DNA from 2 places in the Streptomyces sp. RLA012 genome. Region 1 is predicted to be linked to the other one. Evidence: predicted binding sites of a transcription regulator. Region 1 holds the regulator's gene; the other holds the start of a gene.
What was found. Region 1 encodes HrcA, which represses chaperone genes, less so after heat shock. Its sites were predicted from a motif close to TTNGCACTCNGNNNNNCNGAGTGCNAA; they were not measured.
Positions count from the first base shown of each region.

Region 2: the regulator HrcA is predicted to act here: its motif matches at 2,256-2,282, upstream of groES (co-chaperone GroES).

Region 1 is NZ_JBWDPA010000002.1:7,617,837-7,624,903, reverse strand. Features, by position in the region: gene RV986_RS34910 (nitronate monooxygenase) at 1-461, opposite strand, end outside; gene dnaJ (molecular chaperone DnaJ) at 610-1,743, opposite strand; gene hrcA (heat-inducible transcriptional repressor HrcA) at 1,744-2,760, opposite strand; partial or broken gene RV986_RS34895 (MBL fold metallo-hydrolase) at 3,124-3,258, shown strand; gene RV986_RS34890 (DUF3097 domain-containing protein) at 3,379-4,191, shown strand; gene RV986_RS34885 (Uma2 family endonuclease) at 4,169-4,759, opposite strand; gene hemW (radical SAM family heme chaperone HemW) at 4,864-6,096, opposite strand; gene RV986_RS34875 (SpoIIE family protein phosphatase) at 6,161-7,067, opposite strand, start outside.
Region 2 is NZ_JBWDPA010000002.1:4,651,388-4,658,454, reverse strand. Features, by position in the region: gene RV986_RS21000 (THUMP-like domain-containing protein) at 1-266, opposite strand, end outside; gene RV986_RS20995 (polysaccharide deacetylase family protein) at 377-1,303, shown strand; gene RV986_RS20990 (polysaccharide deacetylase family protein) at 1,300-2,079, shown strand; gene groES (co-chaperone GroES) at 2,427-2,735, shown strand; gene groL (chaperonin GroEL) at 2,875-4,497, shown strand; gene RV986_RS20975 (ester cyclase) at 4,695-5,402, opposite strand; gene RV986_RS20970 (SDR family NAD(P)-dependent oxidoreductase) at 5,485-6,258, opposite strand; gene RV986_RS20965 (MOSC domain-containing protein) at 6,485-7,067, opposite strand, start outside.

The DNA of each region.
Region 1 (7,067 bases):
GTCGTCGCGGTGACCATGGTGAGCGTGCCGGCGCGGCGCAGGGAGTCCAGGACCTCAGGGCTCGGGACACCGAAGTGGAACGACACCACCGCCACCGGGTTGTCGTGCAGCACGGCGAGTTTCGCGTCGTAGCCGTCGTCGCGACCGCTGTCCGGCTCACCGAGGCCGGTCTCGTACCAGGCGGCCTCACCCGCGAGCTGGTGGGCGTACACCTCGACCGTGGCGGGGTCCGCGCACTCGGTCTGCGGCATGAACAGATTGACGCCGAAAGGGCGCCCGGTGAGCCCGCGCAGCTGCTTGATCTCCTGGTACATGCCGTCGGCGGTCTTGTACCCGGCGGCGAGGAACCCGAGCCCGCCCGCCTCGGACACGGCGGCGGCGAGTTGCGGGACGGAGACGCCGCCCGCCATGGGGGCCTGCACGATCGGGTGAGGGAAGAGATCGGTCAGTGCGGTGGACATGACGGCATGTTGTCACGTCCTCCGAACAAGTCCGAATCGGGCCTTCCGCCTGGCATAGGCCACCGGAATGGACGGTCAGGGGCGGGTTTGCCCACCCTCGGCGAAGAACCCACCGGGGGCCTGGGGGCGAAGCCCCCAGGAACACCCGTCAGCGACCGTTGAACGCGTCCTTCAGACGCGAGAACAGACCCTGCTGCCCGGGCTGGAACTGCCCGATGGGCCGCTCCTCGCCGCGCAGCTGCGCCAGCTCCCGCAGCAACCGCTCCTGCTCGGGATCGAGCTTCGTCGGCGTGGTCACCTCGACGTGCACGATGAGGTCACCCCGGCCACCGCCCCGCAGATGCGTGACACCCCGCCCGTGCAGCGGAATCGACTGCCCGGACTGCGTGCCCGGACGGATGTCGACCTCCTCAAGACCGTCGAGGGTCTCCAGCGGCACCTTGGTGCCGAGGGACGCCGCGGTCATCGGAATGGTCACCGTGCAGTGCAGATCGTCACCGCGCCGCTGGAACGTGGAGTGCGGCAGCTCGTGGATCTCGACGTAGAGGTCACCGGCGGGACCGCCACCGGGCCCGACCTCGCCCTCGCCCGCGAGCTGGATCCGCGTGCCGTTGTCGACACCGGCGGGGATCTTCACGGTCAGCGTGCGCCGGGACCGGACCCGCCCGTCGCCCGCGCACTCCGGGCACGGGGTCGGAACCACGGTTCCGAAGCCCTGGCACTGCGGACACGGCCGGGACGTCATGACCTGCCCCAGGAAGGACCGGGTCACCTGGGACACCTCACCCCGCCCGCGACACATGTCACAGGTCTGGGCCGAGGTCCCCGGCGCCGCGCCCTCACCGTTGCAGGTGGCGCAGACGACGGCCGTGTCGACCTGGATGTCCTTCGTGGTGCCGAAGGCCGCCTCGTCCAGCTCGATCTCCAGCCGGATCATGGCGTCCTGGCCACGCCGCGTACGCGACCGCGGGCCGCGCTGCGACGCCGTACCGAAGAAGGCGTCCATGATGTCCGAGAAGTTCCCGAACCCGCCGGCGCCGAAGCCGCCCGCGCCGCCGCCCGCCTGGGACAGCGGGTCGCCGCCGAGGTCGTAGACCTGCTTCTTCTGCGGGTCCGACAACACCTCGTACGCGGCGTTGATCTCCTTGAACCGCTCCTGCGTCTTCGGATCGGGATTGACGTCCGGATGCAGCTCGCGTGCGAGCCTCCGGAACGCCTTCTTGATCTCGTCCTGGGACGCGTCGCGGCGCACGCCGAGTACGGCGTAGTAGTCCGTGGCCACTTACGACTCCGCCAGGATCTGTCCGACGTACCGTGCCACCGCTCGTACCGCTCCCATCGTTCCCGGATAATCCATGCGGGTCGGGCCGACCACGCCGAGTTTGGCTACTGCCTCGTCGCCCGAACCGTAGCCGACCGAGACCACGGACGTGGAGTTGAGTCCCTCATACGCGTTCTCGTGACCGATTCGCACGGTCATGCTCGAATCCCCGGCCTCACCAAGCAGTTTGAGGAGCACGACCTGCTCCTCCAGTGCTTCGAGCACCGGCCTGATGGTGAGAGGGAAGTCATGTCCGAAGCGCGTCAGATTGGCCGTCCCGCCGATCATCAGCCGCTCCTCGGTCTCCTCGACGAGCGTCTCCAGAAGGGTGGAGAGCACCGTCGCGACCGTACCGCGATCCTCCGCCTCGAACGCGTCCGGGAGGTCCTGCACGAGCTGCGGGACGTCCGCGAAGCGACGGCCCGCGATCCGGCTGTTGAGCCGGGCCCGCAGATCCGCGAGAGACGTTTCTCCGAACGGCGCCGGGCAGTCGATCATCCGCTGCTCGACCCGCCCGGTGTCCGTGATCAGCACGAGCATCACACGAGCCGGGGCGAGGGACAGCAGCTCCACGTGCCGCACGGTCGATCTCGTCAGCGACGGATACTGCACGACGGCGACCTGCCGCGTCAGCTGCGCGAGCAGCCGCACCGTCCGCCCGACGACGTCGTCGAGATCGACAGCGCCGTCCAGGAAGTTCTGAATGGCCCGCCGCTCGGGCGCGGTCATCGGCTTGACGCCTGCCAGTTTGTCGACGAAGAGGCGGTAGCCCTTGTCCGTGGGGATGCGCCCGGCGCTGGTGTGCGGCTGGGCGATGTACCCCTCGTCCTCCAGGGCGGCCATGTCGTTGCGGACGGTGGCCGGGGAGACTCCCAGCCGGTGCCGCTCGGTCAGCGCCTTGGAACCGACCGGCTCCTCGGTGCCGACATAGTCCTGGACGATGGCGCGCAGCACTTCGAGCCGTCGCTCACTGAGCATCGCGCACACCTCCCACTGTCGACCCCTCGGCGCCCGGCTTGGCACTCAGCGTGCGCGAGTGCCAGCATCCCCCGGCCCAGTGTACGGCCGGTGGGTACGGCCCCGGCAAGGGCGGGCCTGCGATCTTGCGCGACGTGCACCGACGTGTCCTGTCATGTCGTACCGTCCGCTCCCACGAAGTCGTACCGTCCGGTCCCTCGTCGCCGGCGTCGGCGCACGAAGGTGACTTGGGAAGAGGCGGGGCGGGAGGAGCCGACACCGCGGGTGGGACGGCGGCGACTTCCGGCCTGCCTCGCGGAGGGCGCGCGGTTGCGCGGGGAGGCGCAGGCGCGGAGAAGGCGGCGGACGCCCCGGTGCGGGCCGGCGGGGGCCGGCGGGGGCCACACCGCCCACGGCCCCGTGGTCGTGCTGCGGGGCGACCTTGCGGTGGTGTCCTGCGGCGACCCGGTCGAGGAGTCCGGCGAGCCGCAGGCGGGCCCCGACGCCGTACCGTCGCGCCGGGACCGTACGAACACGGGGTCCACGGCCGTTCCGTGATCGGGCACGTACCGCGTTTCGGCGTGTCGCGTTTCGGCGTGTCGCGGTGAGTGCCGCCGGGCTTCTCCTATCGTCATCCGAATGCGCCAGTACTCTCCGGACCTGACCCCGCCGTGGAAGAAGCCCAAGCCCGTGCCGGAAGTGCCGGCGGAGCCGGGCCTGGTGGTCGAGGAGCCGGGCACCGGCTTCTGCGGCGCGGTGATCCGCTGCGAGGCGGGCACGGTGACGCTGGAGGACCGCTTCGGCAAGCACCGGGTGTTCCCGCTGGAGCCACGCGGCTTCCTTCTGGAGGGGAAGGTGGTGACGCTGGTCCGCCCGTCCGCCGCCACTCCGGTACGGCCGTCGCGTACGGCCTCGGGTTCGCTCGCCGTACCGGGCGCGCGGGCCCGGGTGGCGCGGGCCGGGCGGATCTACGTCGAGGGCCGCCACGACGCCGAACTGGTCGAGAAGGTCTGGGGCGACGACCTGCGCATCGAGGGCGTCGTCGTGGAGTACTTGGAGGGCATCGACGACCTCCCCGCGATCGTCGCCGACTTCGCACCGGGCCCCGACGCCCGCCTGGGCGTCCTGGTCGACCATCTGGTCCCCGGCACGAAGGAGTCCCGCATCGCGGGGTCGGTCACGAGCGAGCACGCCCTGGTGCTGGGGCACCCGTACATCGACATCTGGGAGGCGGTGAAGCCGTCCTCCGTGGGCATCCCGGGGTGGCCCCGCATTCCGCACGGGCAGGACTGGAAGACGGGGGTGTGCCAGGCCTTGGGCTGGCCGGAGAACACCGGGGCGGCCTGGCAGCACATTCTGTCGCGGGTGCGGTCTTACAAGGACCTGGAGCCGGAACTGCTGGGGAAGGTGGAGGAACTGATCGACTTCGTTACGGCCAGCGGTGAGGCCTGACCTTCTCGTAAGTGGCGAACTCGCTGGTGTCCAGTTCGACGCCGAGTGGCTCCAACGGCGTGAGATCGCCGAACTTCGTGATCCGCTGGCGCCGGTAATCCGCGTCCTCTCCATCGCCCGTCGGCTCAGTGAGCAGCACGCACTGCGCCATAACGGGGTCGATGATGAAGTAGGCGGGTACCTTCGCCGCTGCGTAGATCGAGCGCTTGACTCCGTAATCGCGGTCCACGCTCGACTTGGAGACGACTTCCACCAGCATGGTGATGACCTCGGACGGCATCAACCTTCCGTGACCGGGTCCGACGCCTCGCTCGACGACCACAAGGTCCGGCTGCGGCTCACTGGTCTCTTCGAGGATGGCGATGTCCTGGGTCTGGAGTCGCCGCCAGTGCCGCCGGGGGATCTGGTCCTGGATCGCCTCCAGAATGTCGTTGTGGGCCACGTCCGGCCCCGCCATCATCACAATTACCCCCCGGAGGAGCTCGACCTTGAATCCTTCGGGAACCTCAAGGTTCTCGAAGATCTTCACGATGTTGGTGGTCATCGGTCGGTCGTCCACAGCGGTCATCTCCGCGGCCCTCCGGTTTCCGCCACCGTGCAATTACGGCGGCAGCCTACGAACAAGGTTAGGGACCGAACCGGCGTTCCGCAGTCGTTCACTCCACCGAGTGATCAGTCCACCAAGTCCCTGACCACCGCGTCCGCCAGCAACCGCCCCCGCAGCGTGAGCACCGCGCGCGCCTCCTCGTACGGCCGGTTTTCGAGCAGCCCGTCCGACAGTGCCCTGCGGGACGCGGCCAGCCCCTCCGGTCGCAGCAACGACAGTGGTACGCCCTCCCGGAGCCGCAGCTCCAGCAGGACGCGCTCCACCCTGCGGTCCTCCTCGGAGAGGAGCTCGCGGCCCGCGCCCGGGGAGCGGCCGGAGGCCAGCGCCGCCGCGTACGCCCCCGGGTGCTTCACGTTCCACCAGCGCACGCCGCCGACGTGGCTGTGGGCGCCGGGGCCCGCGCCCCACCAGTCGGCGCCGCGCCAGTACAACTCGTTGTGCAGGCAGCGGCCCGCCTCCGACGTGGCCCAGTTGGAGACCTCGTACCAGTCGAAGCCCGCCGCCGACATCACCTCGTCCGCGATCAGGTACCGGTCGGCGTGGACGTCGTCGTCCGTCATCGGGACCTCGCCGCGGCGGATGCGGCGGGCGAGCTGGGTGCCCTCCTCGACGATCAGGGCGTACGCGGAGATGTGGTCGGGCCCGGCGCCGAGCGCGGCGTCCAGGGACGCGCGCCAGTCGTCGTCCGACTCCCCCGGCGTGCCGTAGATCAGGTCGAGGTTCACATGCTCGAACCCGGCCGCGCGGGCCTCCGCGACACAGGCCTCGGGCCGGCCGGGCGTGTGCGTACGGTCGAGCACCTTCAGGACGTGCTGCCGGGCGCTCTGCATGCCGAAGGAGATCCGGTTGAACCCTCCGGTCCGTAGCTTCTCCAGATACTCCGGATCCACCGACTCCGGGTTCGCCTCGGTCGTGATCTCCGCGTCGTCCGCGAGCCCGAACTCGTCCCGGATCGCCCCCAGCATCCGTACGAGATCGTCGGCGGCCAGCAGCGTCGGCGTACCGCCGCCGACGAAGACCGTACGGACGGGGCGCGGGTCGTCGCCGAGGACCTTGCGGGCGAGCCGGACCTCGTCGATCAGCGTTTCGGCGTAGTTGTCGCGGGAGGCGAGCACACCTCCGGTGCCCCGCAGCTCGGTCGCCGTGTAGGTGTTGAAGTCGCAGTAGCCGCAGCGGGTCGCGCAGTACGGCACGTGGAGATAGAACCCGAGGGGGCGCTCGGCGGCCCCGGCCAGGGCGTACGCGGGCAGTGCGCCGTCGTCGGGGACGGGCTCACCGTCGGGAAGTGCGGAAGGCATGTCCTCCATTGTCCCGTACGCCGCCGCATACCCTGCTCGGCTGTCCCGTACAGGGCCGCATGCCCTACTCCGCCTGCAACACCAGCAGCGCCAGGTCGTCCTCCGGCGGCTTGCTGCCGAACTCGTGCACCAGTCGCCGGATCCGTTCCGCGACGAGCTCGGCGCTCAGCCCGGCACAGCCCGCGAGGGCCTCCGCGAGCCCGTCGTCGTCGTCGAACTGGCGGGGCCCGCTGCGGCGCTCCGTCACCCCGTCGGTGACGCACAGGACGGTGTCGCCGGGGTACAGCTCGAAGGTCTCGGAGACGTAGGTCGCGTCCTCGAAGACCCCGAGAAGGGTCTGCGGCTCGGCCACCTCCCGTACGTCGCCCGCGGGGCCCAGGATCAGCGGCAGCGGATGCCCGGCGGAGGCGAGGGTGCAACGGACGCCGCCGTCGAAGGGCACCAGTTCGCCGTACAGCATGGAGAGGAAACGGGTCTGGGGGCCCTCGTCGGGGCCGAGCCCGGGTCCGCCTGCGGCCACCAGCGCGCGGGCCGCCGCGTCGGCCGCCTCCGTCGCGTCGTCGAGGAGGAGCTGGTTGAGGCGGTCGAGGACGTCCGCGACGTGGTAACCCTCGCGGGCCAGCAGGCGGAGCCAGGGCCGGGCGAGGCCGATCACCACGGCGGCCTCCGGGCCCTTGCCCTGCACATCACCGAGGACGAAGCACCAGCGTCCGTCGCCGGCCGGGAAGAGGTCGTAGAAGTCGCCGCTGGGCCCGCCCTTGTCGAGCGGCTCGTACACGAGGGCGCTGCGCACCCCGGGGATCTCGGCGACCGCGCCGGGCAGCAGGCCGCGCTGGAGGACCCGGCTGATGGTGGCCTGGCGCGCGTACTGGCGGGCGGCGCCGATGGCGAGGGCTATCCGGCGGCTGAGGTCCTCGACGAGTCCGGTGATCTCGTCGGGGAAGCCGACCGGTCCGGCCCGCCCGATGACG
Region 2 (7,067 bases), 3.0 Mb from region 1:
CGGTGGGTGGCCACGGTCGTCCGGGTCGACTGCTCGACCCCGTTCGCCGTGAAGAACATCCGCCGCGCGTCCTCGGCGCCGAACTTCGCCACCGCCCGCTGCCGCAGCCGCGCCTGCCCGAGCGCCGCCGAGACCAGATCGGCCGGATGGTCGCGGCGCAGCCGGGTGGCGACGGCCAGCTCCTGGGCCGGTTCGGTGCCGCGCACCTCGTCGAGCAGGGCACGGCCCTCGGGGGTGAGCAGGGAGGCGAAGGAGACGTCGTTCACCGCCTCATTGTCGGCCAGGGCGGGGGTGTGTGGGCCACTCGGTGGACGGTGCGCCCCCGGTCGCGGTGTCGGAGCCCCGTACGGGTGGTGGCCTGCAAGGATCCGACACCATGCGATCAGTACGACAAACTTATAAAAACAACGCAAAGAGGGCGGGCGTATGGGGCGGAGTCGCCGTCCTCGCCCTCACCGCCCTCGTGTCCGGCTGCGGCGACGAGGAGGCCGACACCGCGCACCCGGCCCCCGGGCAGCAGGCAGCGCACACGCCCGCGGCCGGTGCCCGCGACTCGTACGCCACCAGACTCCGCGAGGAACGCGCCGCGCGGGTCGCCGCGGCCGAGCACTGGGGGCTCGCCGAGGTCCCGCTGTCCGCGCCGCCGGCCCCGGCCAGAAAGCCGGTCATCACGCCCCGCGAAGGCTTCGAGGTCACCGACCAGGAGGAGCTCGGCCTACCGCCGGTCTTCACCACCGTCCCGACCAGGAACAAGGTCGTCTTCCTCACCATCGACGACGGCTCCGAGAAGGACCCGACGTTCCTCCGGATGATGAACGACCTCAAGATCCCGTACACCGCCTTCCTGAGCAACTACCTGGTCAAGGACGACTACGGGTACTTCCGCACGATGCGCGACCGGGGCGTCGGCCTCAACAACCACACCCTCACCCACCCCTATCTGCCCGGCCTGTCGTACGAGGAGCAGAGGCAAGAGATCTGCGGCATGCAGGACGTGATGGAGAAGCAGTTCGGCAAGCGCCCGAAGCTCTTCCGGCCGCCCTACGGCAACTACAACCGCGACACCCTCGTCGCCGCCAAGTCCTGCGGCATCAAGTACGCGCCCATCTGGGACGAGGAGGTCTTCGTCGACCACTGGGAGTACCGCGACTGGGACCAGGACCTGCACCCCGGCGACATCGTCCTCACCCACTTCCGCGGAAAGACGGACTGGGACGGCACCATGCCCGACATGATCCGCCGCTTCCTGAAGAAGGTCACCGACAAGGGGTACGCGGTGGCACGGCTGGAGGACTACCTGTGAGGACTCGGGTGCTGGTCGCCGGAGTCCTCACCACCGTGCTCCTGACCGGCTGCACCGGCTGTGCCCAGTCCGTCGACCCGATCGAACGGCTGGGCAAGAAGGCCGCGCAGGAGGTGCGCAGGCCCAAACCGCGGGGCCCGAGCCCGGCGACCTACCGCCACTGGGGCCTGGCCGCCCCGCTCGCCCCCGCACCGCAGTCGCCCGTCCGGCCCGGCCTGCGCGGCGCGGCGCCGGGGCTGGCACCCGTCGTGGACCGTGTGCCCACCCGCGACAAGGTGGTCTTCCTGACGTACGACGACGGTGCCGAGCGCGATCCGCGGTTCGTCGACATGGTCCGTGAACTGCGGCTGCCGGTCAGCATGTTTCTCACGGACAGTGTCGTCGGGCCGGGGTACGGGCACTTCGCCCAGCTGCGGACGGTCGGCGCGAGCGTGCAGAACCACACCCTTCACCACGCCTCGCTGCGCGGTCTGCCGTACGCCGGCCAGCGGGCCGAGATCTGCGGCCAGCAGGAGAAGCTCAAGGCCCGCTTCGGCATCCGCCCCCGGCTCTTCCGTCCCCCCTACGGCACCTACGACACCACCACGCTGCACGCCGCCGCCGACTGCGGGGTCACGGCCGTCGTCCTGGGCCGGACGGCCGACGCGCACCGCCTGCGGCCGGGCGACATCCTCTGCGACTTCGCCGAACCCAACCTCACGGAGGCGACGGTCAGACTCCTGCGCCGCATCCAGGCGGAGGGCTTCACACCGGCGCGTCTGGAGAACTACCTCTGAGATTCGGGTGATGACATTCGGCTGATGACATTCGGCTGGGGCCGGCACCCATCAGCCCGTCCGGCGCTTGAGGGCGAGGCCGTCCAGGCCGATGAAGGGGGGTCTGGGGGCGCAGCCCCCAGGGCGCGCCGACACCCGCGCCGGGTGCCCGGAACCCCACGCCACGCCGGAGGCCTTTGGCACTCCGCTTGACCGAGTGCTAATCGCGGTCATAGTCTCACTTCTGGCACTCCCCCCTGGAGAGTGCCAATAGCGACGGGCAGGTCCGGCACCCGCGACGACGGATCCACCTGGTCGCCACCTCAGACAGTTAACCCCGTGAGATCTCCGAAGGGGGAGGTCGGATCGTGACGACCACCAGCTCCAAGGTTGCCATCAAGCCGCTCGAGGACCGTGTAGTGGTCCAGCCGCTGGACGCCGAGCAGACCACGGCTTCCGGCCTGGTCATCCCGGACACCGCGAAGGAGAAGCCCCAGGAGGGCGTCGTCCTCGCCGTGGGCCCGGGACGCTTCGAGAACGGCGAGCGCCTGCCGCTCGACGTCAGCACCGGCGACATCGTGCTCTACAGCAAGTACGGCGGCACCGAAGTGAAGTACAACGGCGAGGAGTACCTCGTCCTCTCGGCTCGCGACGTGCTCGCGATCATCGAGAAGTAGTTCACCCGGCTTCACCTTGCTTCACCGCTTCACCCAGTTTTGCAGTGAACTGCGCCCCTGGCCCCCGCGACCATAACCAGCCGGGCGTCGGGGGCGCGGTTCGTTCACCCCAGTTTTCCGAGAGGGCTGAATCGCTCCCATGGCGAAGATCCTGAAGTTCGACGAGGACGCCCGTCGCGCCCTCGAGCGCGGCGTCAACAAGCTTGCCGACACGGTCAAGGTGACGATCGGCCCCAAGGGCCGCAACGTCGTCATCGACAAGAAGTTCGGCGCACCCACCATCACCAACGACGGTGTCACCATCGCCCGCGAGGTCGAGCTCGACGACCCGTACGAGAACCTCGGCGCCCAGCTGGTGAAGGAGGTGGCGACCAAGACCAACGACATCGCGGGTGACGGTACGACCACCGCCACCGTGCTGGCCCAGGCGCTCGTCCGCGAGGGCCTGAAGAACGTCGCCGCGGGTGCCTCCCCGGCGCTGCTGAAGAAGGGCATCGACGCGGCCGTCAGGGCGGTCTCCGACGAGCTCCTCGCCACCGCGCGCCCGATCGACGAGAAGTCCGACATCGCCGCCGTCGCCGCGCTGTCCGCCCAGGACCCGCAGGTCGGCGAGCTCATCGCCGAGGCGATGGACAAGGTCGGCAAGGACGGTGTCATCACCGTCGAGGAGTCCAACACCTTCGGTCTGGAGCTGGACTTCACCGAGGGCATGGCCTTCGACAAGGGCTACCTGTCGCCGTACATGGTGTCCGACCAGGAGCGTATGGAGGCCGTCCTCGACGACCCGTACATCCTCATCCACCAGGGCAAGATCAGCTCCATCCAGGACCTGCTGCCGCTGCTGGAGAAGGTCATCCAGTCCAACGCCTCCAAGCCGCTGCTGATCATCGCCGAGGACGTCGAGGGCGAGGCCCTGTCGACCCTGGTCGTGAACAAGATCCGCGGCACGTTCAACGCCGTCGCCGTGAAGGCCCCCGGCTTCGGTGACCGCCGCAAGGCCATGCTCGGCGACCTCGCCACCCTCACCGGTGGTCAGGTCATCGCCGAGGAGGTCGGCCTCAAGCTCGACCAGGTCGGTCTGGACGTGCTGGGCACCGCCCGCCGCGTGACCGTCACCAAGGACGACACCACCGTCGTCGACGGTGGCGGCGACCACGACGCCGTCGTGGGTCGCGTCAACCAGATCAAGGCCGAGATCGAGAACACCGACTCCGACTGGGACCGCGAGAAGCTCCAGGAGCGCCTCGCGAAGCTGGCCGGCGGCGTGTGCGTGATCAAGGTCGGCGCGGCCACCGAGGTCGAGCTCAAGGAGAAGAAGCACCGTCTGGAGGACGCCATCTCCGCGACCCGCGCCGCGGTCGAGGAGGGCATCGTCTCCGGTGGTGGCTCCGCGCTCGTCCACGCGGTGAAGATCCTGGAGGACAACCTCGGCAAGACCGGCGACGAGGCCACGGGCGTCGCGGTCGTCCGCAGGGCCGCCGTCGAGCCGCTGCGCTGGATCGCCGAGAACGCCGGCCTGGAGGGTTACGTCATCACCGCCAAGGTCGCCGAGCTCGACAAGGGCCAGGGCTTCAACGCCGCCACCGGCGAGTACGGCGACCTGGTCAAGGCCGGCGTCATCGACCCGGTCAAGGTCACCCGCTCCGCCCTGGAGAACGCCGCCTCCATCGCCTCCCTGCTCCTCACGACCGAGACCCTGGTCGTCGAGAAGCCGGCCGAGGAGGAGGCCGACGCCGGTCACGGCCACGGGCACTCCCACTGAGTCACGTACTCCGAAGAAGCCCCCGTTCCGCAAGGAACGGGGGCTTCTCCCGTACTCGGTACGACCGCGACGGCTTCAGCCGCTATGACGACGTATCACCGCTCCAGCCGGTACGACTCCGTACGACTGCCCCGATCGGTACGACCTGTACTGCCGCTCCAGTACCACCGCTCCAGTCGGTACGACCCGTACTCGTCCTACTGCTCCAGCGCGTCCAGCGCCCCGAGCTGCCCCATCAGCCCCAGCCGGTCGTACTGCCACCAGCCCTCGACGATCTTCCCGTCCTCCTGGCAGCGGAAGATGGTCACCCCGGTCATGGCGACCTGTTTCCCGGTCGCCGGGATCCCCATGAAGTCGCCCTTGTGGGTGCCGTTCCAGGTCCATCGGGTGCAGACCCGGTCGCCCTCGGTGAGCTGGTCCTCGACCATGAACGCGAAGTCGAACCCACCGCGCCACATCCCGATCTCGCGCAGCATCGCGTCGAGACCGATGGTGTCCTGCTCGTTGGCGGGATCGTGGTCGTGGTAGCCCTCCGTCATCAGGCCGTTGAGCGGTGGCAGTTCACCCCGCGTGCCCATCGTGTCGAACAACCTGCGGACGGTGGCCGCGTACAACCGCTCGTCGCGCACCACGTCCAGGTCGGTGAACGTCGGCATCTCGTCGCAGAGCGCCACCATCTCCCGGAAGACCGCGTCCGTCTCGGGGAGGTGCGAGTTCCGCATCGCCTCCTCGTAGGAGGGAAACTCCACGATCTCCACGAAGTGGGTCGCGTCGGACCGGTCCTTGCCGATCAGCTCGTGCGTCGCGGTCCGCTTGCCCCTGGTCTTCTCGACCCATGTGTCCATCAGCCGGTTCATCTCGTCGAACCGACTGGTCCTGCAGTCGATGAGCTGTACGAATGTCATGGCGTCGCCTCCGGCCCCTGGGTCCGGTTGAACACCCTCAGTTTCTCACCGGAGGGACGACACCACCCACCGCACGGCGGGCCTACTGGGGGCCGTACTTCCGGCCGGTCTTCGACGTGATCCCGCCCAGCAGCCCCCGCGGCGCCACCTTCACCAGGCCCATCAGCGCCTTGTAGCGGGGGTCGGGGATGGACAGCGACTTGCCGCGGGACAGGTCCGCGAGCGCCGCCGCGACCAGCTTGTCCGCGTCCAGCCACATCCAGTTCGGGATGTTGTCCGTGTCCATCCCGGCCCGCTCGTGGAACTCGGTGCGGACGAAACCGGGGGCGAGCGCCATCAGCCGTACACCGCTGCCCGCCAGGTCCTTCGCCGCGCCCTGCGTGAACTGCACGACCCACGCCTTGGACGCCCCGTACGTGCCGCGCGGCACGAACGCGGCCACCGAGGCGACATTGACCACCCCGCCCCGGCCGCGCTCCCGCATGGCCTCCGTCGCCGCCGACGTCAGCCGGAGCACCGCCTCGCAGTGCACCTTGAGCATGGTCAGCTCGTCGGCCATCGACACTTCCAGATAGCGGCCCTTGTTGCCGAAGCCCGCGTTGTTGATCAGCAGGTCGACCGGGTTCTTGCGGTCGGAGAGGCGGGCGGCCACCGCCTCGATGCCCTCGTCCGTCGCCAGGTCGGCGGTCAGCACCTCCGCCTCGATGCGGTGCAGGTCGTGCAGCTCGGTCGCCTGCTCGCGCAGCCGCCCGGTGTCGCGCGCGACCAGCACGAGGTTGTGCCCGTCAGCCGCCAGCCGCCGCGCGAAGGCGGCACCGATGCCCGCGGTCGATCCCGTAATCAGAGCCGTTGTCATGGCCCAAGGCTATTGAATCCTCTCCTCCTTGAAGGGAGGACATTCCTGGCTCACGCTGCCTGTGGGCCAGCGGCTCAACAGGTCTTCTGCGATCAACACCAGCCGGGTTGAAACCAGCCCGGATACAGAACAGGAACAAGGGGACGCCACATGCTTGGTTCTCGCGACGCGCCATCCAGGCTTCACGCTACCAGCAGGCCGGTCCGCCCCAGGGCCGAACCAGCCGCTAACCGCACTGTCGCGCCACGTACTTCTCCGCCGTCTTCAGCCACTCCGGGTGCAGCGCGTCGCCCGCCGCCAACAGCCTTGGCAGCAGTGTCCGTTCGGTCGTCGCGGCGAGGAAGGCGAGGGCGACCGTCACCTCGTGGTCGGGCCGGTACACGATCTCGATCGGGGCGCCCGCCCGGATCTCGCCCGGCTCGATCACCCGCAGATAGGCACCCGGCGCACCCTTCCGGGTGAACCGCTTCACCCAGTGCCGCTCGCCGATGTGCTCCTGGAACGTACGGCAGGGGATGCGCCCACAGGTGACTTCGAGGACCGCCTCGGAGCCGACGCGCCAGCGCTCGCCGATCAGCGCGCCGGACACGTCGAGCCCCTGGGTCGTGAGGTTCTCACCGAACGCGCCGTTCGCCAGCGTCCGGCCGAGCTCGCTCTCCCAGTCGTCGAGGTCCTCGCGGGCGACCGCGTACACCGCCTGGTCGTTCCCGCCGTGATGGCGCAGGTCGCACACCGTGTCTCCGGCCAGACCGCTCGCGCCGACCCCCTTGGGCCCGGGCGCCGCCACCCGCACCGGCCCGTCCACCGGC